DNA from 4 places in the Rhizobium sp. 01L410 genome. Region 2 is predicted to be linked to each of the others. Evidence: riboswitches for the same ligand, from Rfam matches in the RefSeq annotation. Region 2 holds a riboswitch; each other region holds the start of a gene.
The links. Region 2 has a riboswitch for cobalamin ahead of metE (5-methyltetrahydropteroyltriglutamate--homocysteine S-methyltransferase). Riboswitches for the same ligand answer to the same signal wherever they lie in the genome.
Positions count from the first base shown of each region.

Region 1: linked by a shared signal. The riboswitch ahead of AC1DV9_RS21920 (CbtB domain-containing protein) and the one ahead of metE (5-methyltetrahydropteroyltriglutamate--homocysteine S-methyltransferase) in region 2 are both predicted to bind cobalamin.
Region 3: linked by a shared signal. The riboswitch ahead of AC1DV9_RS24990 (ABC transporter substrate-binding protein) and the one ahead of metE (5-methyltetrahydropteroyltriglutamate--homocysteine S-methyltransferase) in region 2 are both predicted to bind cobalamin.
Region 4: linked by a shared signal. The riboswitch ahead of cobU (bifunctional adenosylcobinamide kinase/adenosylcobinamide-phosphate guanylyltransferase) and the one ahead of metE (5-methyltetrahydropteroyltriglutamate--homocysteine S-methyltransferase) in region 2 are both predicted to bind cobalamin.

Region 1 is NZ_JBFTST010000010.1:209,550-213,637, forward strand. Features, by position in the region: gene AC1DV9_RS21905 (sensor histidine kinase) at 1-428, shown strand, start outside; gene AC1DV9_RS21910 (response regulator) at 425-868, shown strand; gene AC1DV9_RS21915 (histidine phosphatase family protein) at 1,127-1,684, opposite strand; adenosylcobalamin (AdoCbl) riboswitch at 1,742-1,892, shown strand; gene AC1DV9_RS21920 (CbtB domain-containing protein) at 1,892-2,101, shown strand; gene AC1DV9_RS21925 (CbtA family protein) at 2,114-2,851, shown strand; gene AC1DV9_RS21930 (hypothetical protein) at 3,021-3,632, shown strand; gene AC1DV9_RS21935 (sulfite oxidase-like oxidoreductase) at 3,617-4,088, opposite strand, start outside.
Region 2 is NZ_JBFTST010000001.1:430,580-434,667, forward strand. Features, by position in the region: gene metE (5-methyltetrahydropteroyltriglutamate--homocysteine S-methyltransferase) at 1-1,691, opposite strand, end outside; cobalamin riboswitch at 1,795-1,990, opposite strand; gene AC1DV9_RS01945 (response regulator transcription factor) at 2,067-2,741, opposite strand; gene AC1DV9_RS01950 (sensor histidine kinase) at 2,898-4,088, opposite strand, start outside.
Region 3 is NZ_JBFTST010000014.1:63,299-67,386, forward strand. Features, by position in the region: gene AC1DV9_RS24980 (GntR family transcriptional regulator) at 1-275, opposite strand, end outside; gene AC1DV9_RS24985 (GntR family transcriptional regulator) at 315-1,001, opposite strand; cobalamin riboswitch at 1,162-1,417, shown strand; gene AC1DV9_RS24990 (ABC transporter substrate-binding protein) at 1,583-2,599, shown strand; gene AC1DV9_RS24995 (FecCD family ABC transporter permease) at 2,596-3,636, shown strand; gene AC1DV9_RS25000 (ABC transporter ATP-binding protein) at 3,633-4,088, shown strand, end outside.
Region 4 is NZ_JBFTST010000002.1:194,995-199,082, reverse strand. Features, by position in the region: gene cobN (cobaltochelatase subunit CobN) at 1-619, opposite strand, end outside; gene cobW (cobalamin biosynthesis protein CobW) at 623-1,669, opposite strand; gene cobU (bifunctional adenosylcobinamide kinase/adenosylcobinamide-phosphate guanylyltransferase) at 1,675-2,187, opposite strand; cobalamin riboswitch at 2,470-2,860, opposite strand; gene AC1DV9_RS05510 (chloride channel protein) at 3,083-4,088, shown strand, end outside.

The sequences.
Region 1 (4,088 bases), on a different contig from region 2:
ACCAGGTGGTCGCTGCCGACGGGACGATGGAGATGGACATTCGCGTTCCGGCGCTCATCACGGACCGCTTCTCGCTGGACCAGATCGTCGGCAACCTTTTCGACAATGCGGTCAAATACCGCTATCCTGGCCGCCCGGTGAAGATTGCGGTCCGGGCAATGCCTGCCGGCAAGGGCCGTATCAAGATCGATGTCGAGGATAATGGCCGCGGTATTGCAAAGAACGACCGCGAGCGCGTTTTTGAGCTGTTCCGCCGCGCCGGCGAGCAAGACCAGCCGGGCGAGGGGATCGGCCTCGCATATGTGCGTTCGTTAATACGAAATTTGGGCGGCGACATTACTGTCGAGTCGATTGAGGGTACCGGCAGCACGTTCACGCTGCTCCTGCCTTCGGATCTCACCACCATCGTAAAGGGTACAGAGTCATGAAAGCCACGGGCCAGGAAGTCACGATCGTGATGATCGAAGACGATGAGGGGCATGCCCGCCTTATCGAGAAGAACGTGCGCCGGGCCGGCGTGAACAACGAGATCGTTCCCTTCACCAATGGCAAGAGCGCTCTCGATTTCATCCTTGGTGCCGATCGCAGCGGTGAGGTCAGCAGGGACCGCTATCTGCTGGTGCTGCTCGATCTCAATCTGCCTGACACCTCGGGCATCGACATTCTCGAGCAGATCAAGGGCAACGAGCACACCAAGCGCATGCCGGTGGTGATCCTGACGACGACCGATGACGAGCGTGAAATCCAGCGCTGCTACGATCTCGGCGCCAATGTCTACATCACCAAGCCTGTGGATTATGAAGGCTTCGCGCACGCGATCCGCCAGCTCGGCCTGTTCTTTGCGGTCATCCAGATTCCGCAGCAATAATGCGAAAAGGCGAGCAGTTTGGCTGCTCGCCCTTCTTTCAGCTCACCAGCATCGGGATGCTGATGACAAAGCCTATGAGAACAACGGCGGTCGCGATCTTCAGAAGACGCATGCGCCGTGTACGCTCCCCACTCCAATCATACGTCATGGCTGGTCTCCCCGGGGCAAGGACTTAGCGCCCGGCAAGCCGGGTTCAATAGGTATCGCGCAACTTGCTTGCGTAAGGCTTATCTAAATTTCGCGTTGGGAATGGTAGCTTTAGCGGCCGAAGCGCAGCGCCCAGCGGCGGCCGTCATGGCTCATGCGCAGGATGGCAAGCGGTTCGATATCCGTCAGCCAGAACGAGGCGAGCGGCGCGTTCAGTACATGGAGAACGGCGGCCCGGATCACCGCGGCATTGGCGATTGCGATCATGTGCCCGTCGAGGTTCTGCTGTTCCTCCATCCAGCCGGTGACGCGAGATTGAACTTTCGCGAGACTTTCGCCGCCATGCGGCGCCGATTGCGGATCCGTCATCCATTGAACCAGAGCGTCCGGCTCCTTTGCCTGCAGATCGGCGAGTGAGCGTCCTTTCCAGCGACCGTAGTCAGGATCGGCGAGCCTGGGATCGCCGGTGGCGGCAAGGCTCAAGATTTCGGCCGTCTGCAATCCTGCCAGGGCAGGGCTGTTTGCGCTCCGATCGGCGTGCCGAAGCCTCTCCGTCAACGCTGCGGTTTCCACAACGGCGCTCTGTTCCAGTGGCTCGTTCAGAGGGAAGCGGCCTTCGCGGTTTGCGCTGGTCGGGCCGTGGCAGATCCAGGTCAGCCGGGTATGCACAGGTGAGCCTCCGGCTTGCCGTGGATGGCAAATGAAGTTTCGTTGACAGTTCTCAGCCTAGAGATATAACGGGCATGTTGCGGGTTTGGAAGCCGGTGGAAATCCGGCGCGGTCGCGCCACTGTGACCAGGATGCGAAAGCAGGCTGGAAGTCAGACCTTGCCGCCAACACTCTTTCGACTGAAACGCGTCATTCCAGGAGGAATATATGTCTGACACCACTTTTGCGCCTGTTGCAGCACCAGCGCCAATCCCGGTAGGCGAAATCCTGCCATGGGCGATCTTCGGCGGCCTGCTGATGATCATCGCCATCTATTTTGTCGGCACGGAAGAGGGCGCCATGGCGCTATTCTCGGGCGGCTACGTCCACGAATTCGTGCATGACGGCCGCCACCTTCTCGGCTTCCCCTGCCACTAAAGGACGACAGACATGGTTGGAAATCTTCTACTCCGTGGGATGATCGCGGGGGCGATTGCTGGCATCCTGGTGTTTGCCTTCGCCCATACATTCGGTGAGCCGCTGGTCGACAAGGCGATTGCCTTCGAGGAAGCCGCTGCCACGGCTGCCGGCGAAGCCGCCGAACCCGAAATCGTCAGCCGCGCCACTCAGGCCGGCATCGGCCTCTTCACCGGCGTGATGGCTTACGGCATCGCCGTCGGCGGCCTCTTTGCTCTCGCCTTCGCCTTCGTGCATGGCCGCTTCAGCAAGCTCAGCGCCCGCGGCACCGCTGCCGTCATCGCGCTGGCAGCCTTCGTCGCCATCATCCTCGTTCCCGGCATCAAGTACCCGGCCAATCCGCCGGCTGTCGGTAATCCGGACACGATCGGCGTTCGCACCGAGCTGTTCTTCCTGATGATCGTCGTCTCGGTTGGGGCGCTCGTCGCCGCCGTGGCCTTGGCCCGCAATCTGGCTGTCCGCTTCGGCATCTGGAACGGCTCGATCATCGCCGGTATCGCCTACATCGTCTTCATCGGCCTCGTGCAGTACCTGCTGCCGCCGATCAACGAGGTGCCGGAAAAATATTCGGCAGCGGTGCTCTGGAGCTTCCGCACGACGTCGCTCGGCATGCACGTGATCCTGTGGTCGGTGCTTGCGGTGGTCTTCGGCTTCCTGGCCGAGAAGCGGCTGGAAACGCGGTCCCCGGTTGGCCGTCCGGCGTTTCGGTGAGAGCTTGGTGAGGGAGGTGTTCCGCACTCTCCCTCATTCCTGTGCTCGTCACAGGAATCCAGCCACTGCGCGTCGGCGCGGTGAATGACTCTAGTTTCCCGCGTCCATGGACATGGACGCACTGGATTCCTGTGACAAGCACAGGAATGAGGGATTGGTAAGGTCTGCGATGAAACGGCTGCTTCTTCGTTCGGCGATCTCTGTAGCTGCGCTCGCGCTGCTGACCGGCGGAGCCATGGCCCATAGCCGCACCGCGTCGGAAAACCACAGCGGCATTCCTGTCCCTGAAATTTCGCATGGCGAAATGGCCGTCATGGCTGATTATCGCGACCGGATCATCGCGCTGGCGTCCACCGCCACCGATACCAACGAGCCGTTCCGCCGTGTGCTGAACTATGCGCAGATCCAGTATTCCTACTGTCTCTGGGGCCGTATGCCCGGCAGCGTGACCGACGAAGAGAGTCCGTTCAACGAATGCGCTCACGCCTATCTGGCCGCCACCAAGGCGGTTCTGCTGTCGCTGCGGGATATGCCGCGCGAGGCTGGAGAGGCTGACGCGATTATCTCGGATGCCGATGCCGACATGGTGCGCCGCGGCCTGTCGCTGATCACCTGCCGTTTCAGCGGCGAGGCTTTCAACACTGCCGATGTCATCAAGCCGCGCTGGAGCGAAATTCCGCTGCATACGGCTAGCATGGCGTCGCTGACCGGTTTCTTCGCGATGATCTTTGGCGTCTTCTTCGCCGGCCGCAGGCTGCTGAAGGTTCAGTCCTCGGAGTAGCGCTGCTCGCGCCAGGGGTCGCCGAGCATGTGATAGCCGTTCATTTCCCAGAAGCCCGCCCTGTCCGACGGCATCAGGTCGATGCGGCGCAGCCATTTGGCGCTCTTCCAGAAATAGAGATGCGGCACGACCAGCCGCATCGGGCCGCCGTGATCAACCGTCAGCGGCTGCCCCTCCCAGGCGGTCGCCAGGATCGCGTCTTCGGCGGCAAAATCCGCCAGCGGCAGATTGGTCGTGTAGCCGTCATAGCTCGTCAGCATGACGTAGCCGGCTTCGGCCTTCGGCATGGCGGCATCCAGCAGATCGCGGGTCGAAACACCTTCCCAGCGGTTGTCGTAGCGCGACCATGTCGTCACGCAATGGATGTCGCTGACACGGGTGCTCTGCTGCATCGACTGGAAATCAGGCCATGTCAGCGCAAGCGGTGTCTCTACGAGACCGCGCACCTCGAGCTTC
Region 2 (4,088 bases):
ACCGGCCGGTCTGTCAGAGACTGGGCATATTGCCACCAGCTTGTCGTCGTCGGCTTCGGCCGCGCGATATCGCCGAAGATAATAGGCGGGCGGACATAGCGCGACCCATAGCTCTGTACCCAGGCATGCTGCGTGAAGGCAAAGCCTGACAGCTGCTCGCCAAAATACTGCACCATGTCATTGCGCTCGAACTCGCCATGGACGAGCACATCGAGGCCGATTTCCTCCTGCCAGCGGATGGCTGCTTCGGTTTCCTTGCGCAGGAAAGCCTCATAGTCTGCATTGCTGAGCGTCCCCTTCGTGTGTGCCGAACGGGCCTTGCGGACTTCAGGCGTCTGCGGAAAGGACCCGATCGTCGTCGTCGGGAACAGCGGCAAGCGGATATCCGTCTGCTGGATCGCCTTGCGCTCGGCGAAACCGGCCTTGCGGCGCTTCATGGTCTCGTCGATCGCCGCAATGCGCTGCCTGACCGCGGGATCATTGACCTTCGGCGAAGCCGCGCGGGCGGCCGCGGCCCTCGAAGATTTGCCGATCGCATCGGCCACGCAATCACGCCCCTGCGCAAGCGCCTGGCCGAGGACCGAGAGTTCATCCAGCTTCTGCGTGGCAAAAGCCAGCCATCCCCTGACCTCGGCATCGACAGCCGTTTCGAGCGCAAGATCGATCGGCACATGCAGAAGCGAGCAAGACGGCGCGATTTCGATCGGACGCGTCTTGGAAAGCGCCTCGACCCGATCGAGCAGTTTCTCGAGATCGGCGCGCCAGATGTTGCGGCCGTCGATGACGCCGAGAGACAATACCCGGCCACCCGGCACCGCTGATGCGACCGCATCGAGCTGCTCGGGCGCGCGCACCAGATCGACGTGCAGACCTGCGACCGGCAGCGCCGCTGCCGTCTTGAGATTGTCGTCCAATGCTCCGAAGTAGCTGGCGATCATGATCTTCAGGTTCGGCACCAGCTGGTGAAGCGCGCTGTACGCCGTGGTCAGCGCGTTCCGCTCAGCGTCTGTGAGATCGAGCACGAGGGCTGGCTCGTCGATCTGCACCCAATCGGCGCCCGCAGTGCTGAGCTCCGCGAGGATGGCCGCATAGACAGGCAGCAGCCGGTCGAGCAGTTCTATCGGATGAAAGCCTGCTTGCGTCGCCTTGCCGAGCTTCAGGAAGGTCACCGGGCCGAGAATGACCGGGCGCGTGTGGATGCCGAGCGCCTTCGCCTCGCGGAACATCTGCAGCGGCTTGTTTTCGGTCAGCGCGAAGCGCTGGTCGCGGGTGAATTCCGGCACCATGTAGTGGTAGTTGGTATCGAACCACTTGGTCATTTCGAGTGCCGGAACGCCCTCGTGATGATGCACATGGCCGCAATCGCTGTGCTCAACGCCCGCAGAACCGCGCGCCATGGCGAAATAGATGTCGAGATCGACGGGGCCGCCCTTCCAGCCATATTCGGCCGGTACGGCGCCGACCATCACCGCCGTGTCGAGCACATGGTCGTAGAGGGAAAAGTCGTTGGACGGGATGATATCGATTCCCTTGGCCTTCTGCAGGGTCCAATGTTCGGCCCGCAATGTCTTGGCGACGTCGAGAAGTGCTGTCCTATCGGCCTTTCCGGCCCAATAGCTTTCCAGCGCGAACTTCAGTTCGCGGTGCTTTCCGATACGCGGGAATCCGAGATTTGCAGTCTTGATGCTCATGTTTCCTTACCCCGAGGGTTATGGGCAAGGCTTGGGATGACGCATCGGCGCGCGGACACAGGCGTGCCGGTCGCAAAAGCGGCACACCGGACAACCCCGCCCGTGGACGTTATCGATCGCGGCAGGTCTCCTGGCTTGCGGGTCAACGCTGCCGTCCGTCTTCCCGGGGCGTCTTCCCCAGTGACATGAATGGACGGCCGCTCGCCGCTTACAGTTGCGGGGGCAGCTCCGGCATTTTCACCGGATTCCCTCTTAGCTCCGGACCAAAGGTCCGCAGAACCACGATGACACGAGCATGTCGCATCACGGATCGCACGTCAATAGACATAAAGATATGTTTATGTCTTTGTTTCTTCGGTTGGCTGTGCTCGCCGATTACGACAACAGCATCGAGGACGGCGCGCCGGTCTCCACGGGAGCCTGCAACTTCTGGGCAGCAAGCACCACTTCGACGCGATTGCGGGCATCGAGCTTCTGCATCAGGATCGTCATGTAGTGCTTGACGGTCTTCTCGCTGATATCGAGCATGCTGGCGATTTCGCGGTTGGTCTTGCCCTGCAGCAGGTAGTTGACGATCTGCTCCTCGCGGGCGCTCAGGCGCTTCTGCATCTGCGCCTTGCGGCGCACCTCGGCCGTCTTCATCGACAGGATCACCTTGGTGGCGAAACCCGGCGTGATGAAGGTGCTGCCGTCATGCACGGTCTTGATCGCCTCATACAGATCGCGCGCCGTGCTACCCTTCAGCACATAGCCACAGACGCCGAGATTGAGCACCTGGATCGCCGTGTCGATATTGGCGGTGGCGGTGAAGACCACGACTTTGGTGCCTTCGTAGTTCTTCTGGATCAGCTCGAGTGCCGCCAGTGTATCGCCCGGCATGCTGAGATCGGTGACAAGAACGTCGGGCCGGTGCTCCTCGACGATCTTCAGCGCGTCGATGGCGTTCTGCCCGCGGGCAGTCACCCGAAGATCTTCCTTCGCCGAGTAAAGATTAACGAGTCCATCCAACAATATTGGATGATCATCAACGAATGCGACCGAGATAGACATGATGACGAATAAACCCCCTCGTCTTCTTTCCGATAGCTCTAAAGTAAACAGAGCCAAACATAAAGACGGATTTTAATGCTTGGTTAACTTCATCGGATTTCTGTCTATTCGATCTCTATGCTTTCAGCCAGTTATCAATTCGGATAGTCCGTCGCCTTATAGGCCAGCTGCGTCGGCCTGCTGCAGCTCCAGCACCATCTCCAGGATCATGCCACCCCCGGGCCGCTTGGTGACAGCAAGCTTACCGCCGAAGCTCTCGATCCTCTGCCGGAGGCCATAGAGCCCCATTCCGCCCTCGCGCGCCGCAAACGGCACCGTCCCGGAGGGCAAACCGTCATCCTCGACCGAAATCGCGATGACCGGCATGTCGATCCGACATCGGACACGCTGGCCGTTGCCACCAGCGTGGCGGTAGGCGTTGTTAAGCCCTTCCTGAACGAAGCGGTAGATGCAGGTCTTCAGCGCCGGCGGCAGGTCGGCATTGGTGCCGCTGGACACAAAGGCGACCTTGGTCTTGGTCCGCGCCTCATGCTGCCTGATCGCCTCGGCCACCACGTCCTTAGCCCAGAGATGCAGGATCTCCGGCAAGAGCAGCGACTTGGTGACCGTCCGGGCCTCGATCAGTGCTTCACCCAGCGTCTTGCTGGTCTCGTCGAGGAGCCTTGCGCGCTCATCTTTCTTGGTCAGGTCGCGCAGCTCGTCGAGCTGTAGGATGGCCAGTGTCATCAGCTGTACCGGGCCGTCATGCAGGTCGGCGCCGATGCGGCGGATGAAGGTCTCGTTGAGGTTGGCGAATTCCATGGAGGCCCGGCGCGCCGTGTCCCTCAGCTCCATCAATTCCTTCGAGGCGGACTCTGCCTCCTCGGCGCGGTGGCTCAGCACCTGCCGCTGATGCTCGATTGTCCGGCTGCCGCGCCTGACGATCAGGAACAGGCCGAGCATGACGACGAAGGAGAACAACGCCACCGTCGTCCAGGTGACCACCCGCAGCCGCGCGAGCTCATCGACAAAACCGCTCGGATCCTCATGGATCTCGGCCACGCCGATGATCCGCCCCGAAGCCTGGTCATGCAGCGGGCTGTAGATTTCGAGATATTCGGTATTGATGTTGCGGAACGTGTGCTCGTCGGCATGAAGATCCGCATAGACGGCGACAATTTCGCCTTTCAAGGCGCGCTGCAGGCCCTCGGGGAAACTGAAGCGGTGGCCGATCATCTGCTTGGTCCGGGAATAGGCAACAGTTCCGTCGGGCGCCCATATCTCGATATGCGGGAAGCGCGCCTGGAGATCCGCATCGCCGAACAGCGCGTCGAGATGAGCGATGCTGGCGGCCTTAAGGCGCGTCGA
Region 3 (4,088 bases), on a different contig from region 2:
AGCACAGTGCGAAGATCGGCGAGTTCCTCCAACTCCTTGAGCGAAGCGGGGCTGACTTCGAAGCCGCGCTGGCCTTCGGCGAGCACCAGGTTTTCGGTGGTCAGGCGGCTCAGGATCTCGCGCAGCGACGACACACTGATCGAATAGTGCTCCTTGGCCTGCTCCAGCTTGATCTTCGCACCCGGCGCCAATGTCCCGGAGATGATATCCTGACGAATTTGCCGGGAGACGACGTCGCTGACAGTCTCGGAATGTTCACCGGTCACTTTGAGCATTGATTCCTCTACGTCCCGCACCATCGTGCGTGGAATACATTATCCTGCCGATAGGCGAATGGTCGCCAGTGAACCCTTGCTCAGCGCATGCTCGACGCCCTGCTGAATATGCCGCTGCAATATTCTCTTCGCCGTCGTGATGTCGCGCTGAAGAGCGGCCTCCAGCAGTTGCTTGTGCTCTTCTTCCGCAACGCCGCCGCGATAGGACAATGCCACCATCTGATATCGCAGATATTTGTCGAACACCGCCGAATGTGTTTCCATCAGCAGGCGCGATCCGCAGGCCGAGATCAGAGCCTGGTGAAACTCCCAGTCGTAGCGCTTCCAGTCTTCCGCCCTACTGGTATCGCCCGAGGCCATCACCTCTTCCATGCGCGCCAGCTTGTAATGGGCCGAGACCAGCCGCGCTTCCCATTCGACATCGCCCTGTTCGAAGGCCTGCTCCAGCGCGTGCTCCTCGAGAAGCAGACGCAGCGCTGCGGTCTCTCTCAGGTCGGCGACCGAAACACGCGCGACTTCGAAGCCGCGCTGCCCCTCGGCAACGACGAGGCCTTCCGATGTCAGGCGGTTGAGAATCTCTCTCAGTGTGCTGACGCTGGTTTGGTAGGCGATTCTCAGATTTTCAAGCTTGAGCTTCTGCCCCGGAGAAAGCCGCCCGAAAATGATATCCGCCCTTATTTGCCGATAGCCGCTCTCTGCGACGGTCTCGTTTGAGATTTCGTTCAACGGCCATTACCTCTGATATTCCCATTTTCTTCATATATAACGGAATAAGTATGCCGTATTCAACAAGCGAAAACGCGATTGGCGGCCGTTCTGCGGGTACTGAACCCTGATTGCCGAACCAGGGTGGCGCGCTGCGCGTCTTGACGGCCGGGATATTAGCGTCGTAACTGCATCCGACGGTTCCCGGAGGAAGTCTCCGACGGGATTAATAGGGAACACGGTGCGGACGACCCAAAAGGGACCAAGACCGTGGCTGCCCCCGCAACTGTAAGCGGATTGCCGATCATCACGGGAGACCAGCCTGCTGGATGTCTCCCTTGGGCCGCAAGGCCATGCCACTGCGATGTTATCGCGGGAAGGCAGATGAGAGGCGAATATTCGCGAGCCAGGAGACCTGCCGTCAAACACGATCCAATCAGCCGGGCGGGGATGCCTGGAAAGGAACAGACATGTTTGACCTGACCCTTCGCCGATACATGGCCTCCATCCGCCTCGATTGGGCTTTCCGCGTCCGCGCTGCGTGAGCAGTCACGCCGTGTTCCGCGGCGTCGTGCTGCCCGCTTCTCCTAAATCGAGGTCCCATGCGCCAGATTATCGCCACGCTCACATTTGCCCTCGGCCTGACCGGCTTCGCCGGTACAAGCCTTGCCGCCACGCAGTATCCTCTGACCCTCAACAACTGCGGGCAGCAGGTCACGTTCAAGAAGGCGCCTGAGAAGATCGTCTCGATCGGCCAGGGGATGACCGAAGTCCTGTTCTCGCTTGGTCTTGCCGGCAAGGTCGCCGGTACCGCCGTCTGGGTCGGGCCGGTCCTGCCGCAATATGCCGATGCAAATAGCAAGATCAAAAGGCTCGCCGACAACGATCCAAGCTTCGAGGCCGTCGTCGGTCAGGAACCCGATCTGGTCGCCGCCGAATTCGAATGGCATGTCGGTGCGCAAGGCTCTGTCGGCAAGCGCGAGCAATTCGCCGATCTCGGCATCAATACCTACATCGCGCCTGCCGACTGCGTCGCCAAGATCAATGCCGATGGCGGTGATGGCGTTCGCAAGGAGCTGTTCACGATGGACCTGATCTATCAGGAGATCGCGGAGCTCTCCGAAATTTTCGACGTCAAGGATCGCGGCGATGCCCTGATCGCCGATCTGAAGAAGCGTGAGGCTGCAGCCGTTGCCTCGATCTCGGGTGCCTCGGGCAAGAACCTGCCCGTTGTCTTCTGGTTCTCCAGCAAAGAGGTCAAGGGCGACGCCTTCATCGCCGGCAAGAACAGCGCTCCGGCCTATATTCTCAAGACGGTCGGCGCGAAGAATGTCGTCACGACCGAAGAGGAATGGCCGTTGGTCGGCTGGGAAACGATTGCCCAGGCAAATCCTGCCGTCATCGTCCTCGCGACCATGGACCGCCGCCGCTATGCCGCCGATGATCCGAAGGTAAAGATCGATTTCCTGGAGAGTGATCCGGTTACCAAGGAACTCGAGGCCGTCAAGAACAAGCATTTCGTGATGATGGACGCCCAGTCGATGAACCCGACGATCCGCACGATCGACGGCATCGAAACGCTGGCAAACGGCATCAAGACCTTCGGCCTTACGCAGTGAAAGTTGCCGCTTCCTGGCAACGCCGGTGGTGGGCGCTCGTTGCGCTCACCGCCGCCGCCGTTCTCCTCCTTGGCGTCATGATCAGCCTTGCCGTCTCGATCGGCGAGATTGCGATCCCAGTTGCGACAACCGCCAAGGCGGTTTCGAACCGGCTGTTTGGAACGGCGTTCGAACTCAGCCGCATCCACGAAGGCGTCATCTGGGACTACCGGCTCAGCCGCGCTTTGGCGGCGGCCAGTGCGGGCGCTTCTCTCGCCCTCTGCGGTGCCATCCTCCAGGCGCTTCTTCGCAACCCGCTCGCCGAACCTTACGTGCTCGGCATTTCCGCCGGCGCCTCGACCGGGGCCGTCTGTGTCATGATCCTCGGACTCGGCTATGGCGTTCTTTCGTTGTCGGGTGGTGCCTTTATCGGTGCGGTGGTGGCCTTCCTGCTTGTCGGCATTCTTGCGACAGGCACCGGGGGCTCCAGCGAACGGATCATTCTCTGCGGGGTTGCCGGCTCGCAGCTCTTCAATGCGCTCACCTCCTATATCGTCACGACATCCGCAAATGCGGAACAGGCGCGCGGCGTGCTGTTCTGGCTCCTGGGGTCGATGAGCGGCGTCCGCTGGCCCGATGTCTATCTGTCGGTGCCGATCGCGATCGCCGGCTTCGCCGCCTGCCAGTTCCACGCCCGCGCGCTCGATGCATTTGCCTTCGGTTCGGATGCCGCCGCATCGCTCGGCGTTGCCGTGCGGCGGGTGCAGATCGTTCTTTTCGGCATCACCGCGATCATGACTGCGGCCGTCGTCAGCATGGTCGGTTCTATCGGGTTTGTCGGCCTCGTCATCCCGCATGCCGCCCGCTTCATCGTTGGCCCGTCCCACAGCCGTCTCCTACCGGCCACGGCGCTCGGCGGTGCGATCTTCATGGTCGGGGCCGATATCGTTTCCCGGATCATCATCACGCAACAGATCTTGCCGATCGGTGTGGTCACCGCGCTTTTCGGCGCCCCAGCTTTCGCGATCATCCTCTATCGCGTCGGGAGAAGTGCATGAGCATCTCCATCGATACCGTGTCCTATTCGGCCGGCGACACCTTAATCATCGATGGCATCACGCTATCGGTGACCCCAGGTAAGGTGCTTGGTCTGCTGGGCCCGAACGGCTCGGGAAAGTCCAGCCTGCTGCGGCTAATCTGCCGCCTGCGCCGCGTCGATAGCGGCGTTATCCGTCTCGGCGAGGACGACGTCGCCATCCTCTCTAGAGCCAGTCTCGCCCGGCGCGTTGCTCTCGTCGAGCAGCAATCGGCAACCGATACGCCGCTGACCGTGCGTGACGTCGTCCAGCTCGGGCGCACGCCGCATCGCGGCCTGCTTTCTGCCTGGGATGCGGGAGATGATGCGGCCGTCGACATGGCCCTGGAGCGGGTCGACATGAAACACCGCGCCGGACAGATATGGCAGACACTTTCCGGCGGGGAGCGTCAGCGCGTCCATATCGCGAGAGCT
Region 4 (4,088 bases), on a different contig from region 2:
TAGAGGGGGGTGCCACGTTCCGCAGCATCGCCGCAGACAGCACCCGCCACTCCCCGACACCAACGACTCCCCGCCCCGGCCACCATATCCCGGCCTTCATCAACGGCGCAGCCGCACCGGGCTTTTCACCACCCGACAGCATCGCCGCCGCATAATCCAGCAGCCGCCGCGAATTCTCGTCGCCGCCCTCTATCAGATACGACCACAGCGCATTGAGATCATCGAGCGCCACATTGGAAAAAGGCGTCAGCCCGGCATCCGGCTTGGAATCGCCGGGCAGAACCGCAATCCGCGCGCCATGCCTCGCCGCGCAGGCATGAAGAGCCTCCAGCGCGTAGTGGAAATAGCTGGCGCCGCCCAGCGCGCGGACAATGATGAGCTTGGCGTGCAGCGCGGTCCGCTCGACATAGGCATCGACCGACATCGGATGCTTGAGGCTCATCAGGCTGGCAAGCCGAAGCGTCAGCGGTGAACCGCCGCCCTGTCCGTGGGCGGCGGCGATGGCCGCAAGCTCCGTATCCGCCGCAGACAGAAACAGGATATCGCCGGGCGACTGGCCAAGATCGATGGCCTCGTCACCGTCGCTGATCGTTCCTTTCTGGGCGAGAAGCAGATGCATGGATCAGACGAGCGCCTCGATGGCCGTGCGCACCGCCGCTTCATCCATGTCATGAAGGCCGATAACGACGAGACGCGTGCCGCGGGTCTCGTCCGACGCCCAGGCGCGGTCGAAATACTGGTCGATACGGCTGCCGACAGCCTGGATCTGCAGACGCATCGGCTTGCCCTCGACAGCGGCAAAGCCCTTCAGGCGCAGCACGTCATGCTCTGCAATCACGCCCTTCAGCTTCTCGATGAAACCGGCCGTATCGGCAATCGCGCCAAGCTCGACAACAAAGCTGTCGAACTCGTCGTGGTCATGCGGCGTGCCATCCTCATGCTCGAGCTCGTGATGGGACTTGCGATTGGCGATATCTTCCTCGGTGCCGACGCCGAGGCCGAGCAAGACACTGGCCGGAACTTCGCCGTTCTTCGCCTCGATCAGCGCAGGCTTGCGCGAAATGCGCGACGCCACTTCGTCACGGACGCGGATAATGCCTGCGGCATCGAGCAGATCCGTCTTGTTGAGCACGATCAGATCGGCGCAGGTCAGCTGATCCTCGAACAGCTCCTCGATCGGGCTCTCGTGATCGAGCGACTCGTCTTCGGCGCGGCGCGCATCGACGGCATCGTGGTCGTCGGCGAAACGTCCGGCGGCAACGGCGGCGCTATCGACGACGGTGATCACGCCATCGACGGTCACTTCGCTGCGGATATCGGGCCAGTTGAAGGCGGCGACCAGCGGCTGCGGCAGCGCTAGGCCCGAGGTCTCGATGACGATATGATCGGGGCGCTGTTCGCGCTCAAGCAGCTTGGTCATCGTCGGAATGAAATCGTCGGCAACGGTGCAGCAGATGCAGCCATTCGTCAGTTCGATGATATCGTCCTCGGTGCAATTCTCAGCACCGCAGCCCTTCAGCACGTCGCCATCGACGCCGAGATCGCCGAATTCGTTGATGATCAGCGCGATCTTCTTTCCGCCGGTGTTGGAAAGCAGGTTGCGGATCATCGTCGTCTTGCCGGCACCGAGAAAGCCGGTGATCACGGTTGCGGGGATCTTCTGGTTCATAAACTTCAACCCTTCATTTTCAGCGGCAGCCCTGCCGCGATAAAATACACGTCCGCGGCAGCGGCCGCGATCATCTGGTGCAGCCGCCCGGCATGATCACGGAAATCCCGCGCCATCCGGTTCTCGGGCACGATCCCGAGGCCGACTTCATTGGAAACAAGCACGATCCGAGCCTTGGCCTTCGGCAGCCAGGCGGCAAGGGCAGCAGATTCCGCCGCCATGTCCCGCTCGCCCATCATCAGATTGGTGACCCAGAGCGTCAGGCAATCGACAAGGATCGCCCGCCCTTCGCCGTCGATGGCCGACAGGCACTCGACAAGCTGCAGCGGCTCCTCATGCGTCGTCCAGGATGGCCCGCGATCGTTCCTGTGGGCGGCAATCCGCGCCCGCATCTCGTCATCCCAGGCACGCCCAGTGGCGATATAGTGGCGCTCGAGGCCGCTATCGGCGATCAGCTGCTCTGCGAAACGGGATTTTCCCGAACGGGCGCCGCCGAGCACGAAGGTGGTGCTGTTCATGTGAGGATGGCTCCGGCATCAGCGTATTGGCGTCCGCCACACCCACCTCCCTCATTCCTGTGCCTGTCACAGGAATCCAGCCACGGCGCGTCTGCGCCGTGAATGAAACCTAGCAGCAAGGAAATAAGTCTTCTGTGCCCAAGGACTTGGGCACGCTGGATTCCTGTGACAAGCACAGGAATGAGGGAAATCCTCAGGGCCGCACGTAACGGCATGCAAATTCGTGTTTCAGCCATGACAACCTCCGTGCTGGCAGCGGACAGGATTGCCCTTGGGTGGGCTCTTCGCCCGGCACGGTTGGCAGGTCTCCTGGCTCGCGGTTCGAGGCCCCGACAGGGATGGCGCAAGGCCATCCCTGATCGTGCCAGCGGATCTTCCTCGCCTTCCCGGCTGCATTCTCGTGAAAAGGCGGACGATTCGTAGAAATGGAGGCGTCCAGCCCCTGCTGATCACGATGCATTCCAGTGGCTTTTCCGGTGTCCTTGAGCCACCGCCCTGCCGCGGAATGCGGCGATCAGGCAATGGTGCCGGTGCACCGGATGGAAGACCCTGACCGCTCTACAGTCGCGGGGTCGGCTGTGATGAAGACGCCCGGTTTGGGTCCGCCCCGTCACATTCCCTTTTCATCCAGGGCGGCAATCACCGCTCCGGAACCATCCGTTATTGATTTCATCGTTAGGCGTGCGGCAGTGCGAAGTCAATCGAGCCTGACACAATGGAAAATGCCGCATCTTAACACGACTGAGTCTACCAAACAGATAGTCTATTAAATTCATTGACTTACGGGCATATTTCGCTTGCCGCCGCCTCGCTTTTGCTGCAATTGCTCGCGAAATCATGCGGCGCGAAAAGCCTGCTTCCTTGATCCTTCCTCCCGTCGCCTAGTTCTGTCATCATGCTCACGAAAACGGATATCGGCCGCCTGACGCGGCGCCATCTCAAATTCGATTTGGCGCGGCTGCGCGCGCTGGCGCGCCAGAACGAAATGGGCATGGTTTTCGCCGGTGGCGCGGTCGGCGTCATCTCTGGCTGCGCGGTCACCGGCATGAGCCTGATCTCCCGCGAGATGCACAGCCTCATCTTCGGCATCAGCGATGTCGATCGTCTCAGCTCCTCCGATATCAGCAACAAGCTGCTGCTGCTTTTGGCACCGGTCTGCGGCGGCATGCTGCTCGGCCTGCTGCTCTTCATTCTCAGCAGGACACGCAAGAAGCCAATGGTCGACCCGATCGAGGCCAATGCGCTGCATGGCGGCCGCCTGTCGCTAACCGACAGCATCATCGTCGCCATCCAGAACCTGATCTCCAACGGCTTCGGCGCATCGGTGGGGCTCGAGGCCGGCTATACGCAGCTGGCGGCAGGCCTGGCCTCGAAGCTCGGCCTGAAGCTGCAGCTGCGCCGCGCCGATCTGCGCGTCCTCCTCGGCTGCGGTGCGGCAGGCGCCATCGCCGCCGCCTTCAATGCCCCGCTAACCGGCGCCTTCTACGCGTTCGAGCTGATTATCGGCACCTATACCATCGTCTCGCTGACACCTGTCGTCGTCTCCGCCCTGCTCTCGACGCTGGTGGCACGGCTGCTCGCAGGCAACGATTTCACCATCGACGTAGGCAGATTCGGCACTGTGGTGCCGGCCGATTATGTGCCGGCCATTCTGCTTGGCGCCTGCTGCGCCGGTGCTGGCATCCTGATCATGCAGGGCGTTTCCTTTGTCGAGGAACTGGCCCGCAAGAGTTCCGTACCCACGCCGGTACGCCCGGCGCTCGGCGGCATCGTTGTCGGCCTGCTGGCCACAATCTCTCCACAGGTGCTGTCGGCTGGGCATGGCGCCTTGCATCTCAACCTGGCGCATCAGGTGGCGATCCCGACGCTTGTCGGCATCCTGCTGTTGAAGTCCCTTGCAT